Regions from separate parts of the Mobilicoccus sp. genome, predicted to be linked through region 2. Evidence: predicted binding sites of a transcription regulator. Region 2 holds the regulator's gene; the other holds the start of a gene.
The links. Region 2 encodes LexA, which represses DNA repair genes until DNA is damaged. Its sites were predicted from a motif close to TCGAACANNTGTTCGA; they were not measured.
Positions count from the first base shown of each region.

Region 1: the regulator LexA is predicted to act here: its motif matches at 1,043-1,058, upstream of RT054_RS04220 (DUF6504 family protein).

Region 1 is NZ_DAMBGD010000003.1:240,256-242,649, reverse strand. It holds gene RT054_RS04225 (polyprenyl synthetase family protein) at 1-791, opposite strand, end outside; gene RT054_RS04220 (DUF6504 family protein) at 1,225-1,539, shown strand; gene RT054_RS04215 (SAV_6107 family HEPN domain-containing protein) at 1,739-2,158, shown strand; gene RT054_RS04210 (DNA polymerase III subunit alpha) at 2,164-2,394, shown strand, end outside.
Region 2 is NZ_DAMBGD010000004.1:162,528-164,921, reverse strand. It holds gene RT054_RS05200 (ComEC/Rec2 family competence protein) at 1-29, shown strand, start outside; gene RT054_RS05195 (LysR substrate-binding domain-containing protein) at 109-1,026, opposite strand; gene lexA (transcriptional repressor LexA) at 1,229-1,954, opposite strand.

The sequences.
Region 1 (2,394 bases), on a different contig from region 2:
GGGTCGCCGAAGACGCCGAGCAGGTCGTCGCGGAACTGGAAGGCCTCCCCGAGCGCGAGCCCGTACTCCCGGAGGTGGGCGGCGTCGGTGTCGGAGATCCCTGCCGCCCGCGCTCCGATGAGGAGAGGGTGGGCCACGCTGTACTGCGCGCTCTTGTAGCGCACGACGGTGCGGCTGCGCGCGATGCGGTCCGCCTCGTGCAGGTCGTCCCATCCGGCCGTCGCGACGTGCATGTCGAGGAACTGCCCGGCCATGAGGTGCGTGCGCATCTCGTCGAAGACGGTGCGGGCGCGGGCGAGTTCGTCGGCGGGGAGGGCGGCGCGGGCGACCATCTCGTCGCACCACACGAGGCAGAGGTTGCCGGCGAGGATCGCGCCGGCGAGGCCGTAGCGCCCGGGCTCGCCCGACCAGTCGTGGGCCGTGTGGATCTCGCCGAAGCGCACATGCGCCGTGGGGCGCCCGCGGCGGGTGCGGGAGTCGTCCATGACGTCGTCGTGGATGAGCGCGGCCGCCTGGAACATCTCCATCGCCGCGGCCACCGTGACGATGCCCTCGGTGTGCACACCCCCCGTCGCGCGATAGCCCCAGTCACAGAACGCCGCCCGGAGGCGCTTGCCGGCACCGAGGAGGTCGGCGATCGCGTCGACGAGGGGGACGACGTCGTGGCCGAGCGGGGCGAGGCTGTCTCGCTGGTGGGCGATCTCGCTCGTGAGTACGGACTCCACCCGGCCGCGCAGCGTGGGGAGGTCGTAGTCGTGCGTGGCCACGGCGGGTGTCCCGGGGACGGACATCGTGTCTCCTCGTCTCCTCGTCTGCTCGTCTCGCCTGAGCCGGGCGGGGAGGGCCTGCGTCGGCCGGCCCGTTCGGTCGAGCCTACGGCACGGGGGACGTCACGCCCGCGTCGGGGCGGACCGCCGGACGGCCCCCTGTCGGACGCACGTCCACCCGTCGTTCATGTGTACACCGAGGGTCCGCATCGGCCCTGAGCTGCGCATTCGTCATCGTTGACAGGTTGTCGGTGGTGGGGTGTACTCTCGATGCATCGAACAGAAGTTCGATTCGAAAATGGGCTCGAACAGGGCTGGCGCCGGGTCTCGAACCAGATCCGACACCGGTTCCGACGCCGGGTCCCAAGCCAGGTCTCGTGGTCTTCGTCCGTGCCCGAAACGCCGTCGGCGGTCGGTCGCGGGCGCCCCGCGAAGAGGCCTCGACAGGGGAGGTGCGATGCGCAGGTACGACGAACCGGTCCAGGTGCAGATCGCGCGGGTCGACGGATGCCCCGAGTCCGAGGTGCCGCCCCGGCGGTTCATCTGGCAGGGCCGCGTCTACGACGTCGATGCCGTCCACGACCGGTGGGTGATGCGTCGGCCGTGGTGGCGGCGGGCCCTGGCGAACGACGGGGGCGTCTGGGCCCTCCAGCCGAACCACCTCGAGGAGTACGTGTGGCGGGTCACCGCCGTCGCCCGTGGCTCCACCGGCTCGGGCGTCTACGACCTCGCCCGGGGGCAGGACTGGCGTCTCCTCCGCGTCGGTGACTGACCACACCCCGTCCGCACGCTCCTGCACCCCACGACCACCCCTCTCCGACGCGACCGCCCCCTCGGGCCGGTCGACGTCCTCGACTCACGTCCCCCGTCACGTCCCGTTCGCGACGACTGCCGAACCCGTCCCGCATCCACGCGACCTCGTCCCCCCCGTCGGCGTCACCCCCCATCCCCTCCGAGGAGAGGCCACCGTCATGCCCGCAGCCACGACCTTCGACCTGCTCGACCGCGCGCGTTCGACGCTCGTCAGCGCACACCGCAGCGAGACGACGAACGACCGGTACGTCAACGCCCACCTCGCCGCCCTGCGATCGGCGGCGGCGGTCGTCTCCGCCCGCACGTCTCGGCCCGCGGGCCGTCGTCCCGCCCCGATGCGGGACACGTGGACGGTGCTCGCCTCCCTCGCGCCCGAACTCACCGAATGGGCCGACTACTTTGCCCTGTGCGGTGCTCGTCGGGGTGCGCTCGAGGCGGGTCAGGTCGCGAGCCCCCGCGAGGCCGACGACCTGCTGCGGGACTCGGAGACCTTCCACGGTCTCGTGCTCGGTGCTCTCGGGTTGCCCTTCGAGTCCGGCTCCGCCCACCTCGGTCTCGCCGTCGCCGGTCGGGGCTGAGCGCGATGCCCTTCGCTCATCTGCACGTCGCCTCGAGCAGCTCGATGCGCTACGGGGCCTCGTCCCCGGCCGCGCTCGTCGAGGCCGCGGCCGCGGACGGGCAGGGCATCCTCGGGCTCACCGATCGCGACGGTCTCTACGGCGCGGTCCGGTTCGTGCGCGCGGCGACCGCGGCCGGCATCGACCCCGTCCTCGGGGTCGACCTCGCCCTCGACGAGGGCGCGGCGCGGGCGTTG
Region 2 (2,394 bases):
TGAGACAACGGGGCCGGGGCTGGTGGTGACCGTGTCGGTCGATCGAGGTGCCGGGGGAGCGAGCGCGAGGTCGAGAGCGTCTGCGGGAACGGCGGGCGTCGCCGAGGGTCAGGCCCGGGCGCGCAGGTCCCGAGAGCTCTCGCAGAGGGCATCGAGTGTCGCCCTCACCGCGGGCACGCGCTCGAGATCGGGGGTGGTGACGACGTGCACGGTGCGGTGCGACGGCGGGTCGAGCGGACGGATCGCGACCCCGGGGTTGGTGATCGCCGCGAGGATGAGATCCGGGATCAGCGCGACGCCGAGGCCTGCGGCGACGAACCCCTGGACGGCGACGTAGTCCTCGGTCTCGTAGCGCACGGCGGGCTCGAAGCCCGCCGCGTGACCGAGGGAGAGCAGATGACCCCGGCAGCGCGGGCATCCCGCGATCCACGTCTCCCCGGCCAACTCGGCGAGGGGGACCACGTCGGCCTCGGCGAGCGGGTGCGTGGGGGGAAGGGCGACCCGCACGGCATCGTCGAGAAGTGCGTGCGTCGTGAGTCCCTCGAGGTCCTCACCGCGCGCCACGTCGGTGCCCTCGTAGGCGAACGCCACGGCGAGGTCGCAGTCTCCGGCCCTGAGCGCGGCGAGCGATTCCGGGGGCTCCGCCTCGGTGAACGTGACGGAGACGTCGGGGTGTCGCTCCGCCATGAGCGCCAACGCGTGGGGGAGCAGGGTGCTCGAGGAGGAGGGGAACGCCATGAGCCGCACCCGCCCCGCCCGGAGACCGGCGATGGCGGCGACCTCGTCCTCGGCCTCGTCGAGGGCCGCGAGAACCGGGCCGGCGTGCCGCACGAGCACCTCGCCGGCCTCGGTGAGCCGGATCGAGCGACCGATGCGCTCGACGAGGACGGTGCCCAGACGCTGTTCGAGTCGCCGCACCATCTGCGAGACCGCCGGCTGGGAATAGCCCAGGGAGGTGGCGGCGCCGGTGAAACTGCCCTCGTCGGCGATGGCTTTCATGACTCTCAGGCCGCCGGCGTCGATCATGCCCCCAGCCTACGGGTGCGTCCGGCCGGGGACACCAAAGCACGGACAACCCGGGCTGAGTGGGCGCCGCCGGGCACCGGGCCACGGCGGGTCACTGCGCCTCCGCCCTTCTCACGAGCAGTGGCGACGACGACCGGTCGGCGGCCGCGTGGTCGAGCCCGCCGTCCCGCGACAGGCGGGCCTCCGGGGGATCCCGAGGACGTCAGATGCTCCGCATGACGGCCGTGACCTTGCCGAGGATCGTGGCCTCGTCCCCGTCGATGGGGTCATAGCTGGGGTTGTGCGGCAGCAGCCAGACGTGGCCGTCGCGTCGCTTGAAGGTCTTGACGGTGGCCTCACCCTCGATCATCGCCGCGACGATGTCACCGTTCTCGGCTGTGGGTTGGGAGCGCACGACGACCCAGTCCCCATCGCAGATCGCGGCGTCGATCATCGAATCGCCCGCGACCTTGAGGAGGAAGAGCCGGCCGTCGCCGACGAGCTCCCGGGGCAGGGGGAAGACGTCCTCGACCATCTCCTCGGCCAGGATGGGGACCCCGGCGGCGATGCGGCCGAGGAGCGGGACGTACGTCGGCTCCGGGCGTGCGTCGCGGTCGATGAGCTCGTCCTGGCCGGAGACGATGGCCTGCGCGATGGCGGCCGCGTCCGCGCCGGGCGGAGGAGCGACGATCTCGAGGGCCCGGGGCCTGTTCGGGTCCTTGCGCAGGTATCCCTTGCGCTCCAGTGCCGAGAGCTGGTGGGCGACGCTGCTCGGGCTGGTGAGCCCCACGGCCTCCCCGATCTCCCGCAGGCTCGGCGGGTACCCGCGCGAGTCCACCGAGATGCGGATGAAGTCGAGCACCTTGCGTTGGCGAGGCGTGAGCCCCGGGGTGTCGCGATGGCGGATCGTGCGGACCTTCTCCACGGCGTGTCCTCTCTGCGTGCTCATCCTGCCGACCGCCGCGCCCCCGGGCCGGCGGACCGCACGCATGGACCGGACCGACGGACGGACCGGTGGCCCGACCCACGTCCGTGGGGGTGTCCACCGCGCTGTCGCGTCGCGTGCCTGTGATGCGTCGTCGCAGGTCGAAGGGTTGTCGGAGGGCTCTGGTCGAATCCCTGCATGGACATCCTACGGTTGCTCGCACAGATGTTTCAAACATCTGTGCGACAGGTGTGGACAGCGTGTCGCGAGTGCGCGATGATCGTAACTGAGTTCGAAGGACACGTGCACGGGTCGACATCGTGCGCGTCGCTCTTCGTCAGGACTGTCTCGCGGTGGTCGCGATGACGGTGGCGACGGTTCGAACGCACTTCCCAGGGTCACGGCGCCCCGCGTCGGGTGACTCGGAGTCGGTGATCGTGAACGTCCGTGACAAGGAGGCTTCG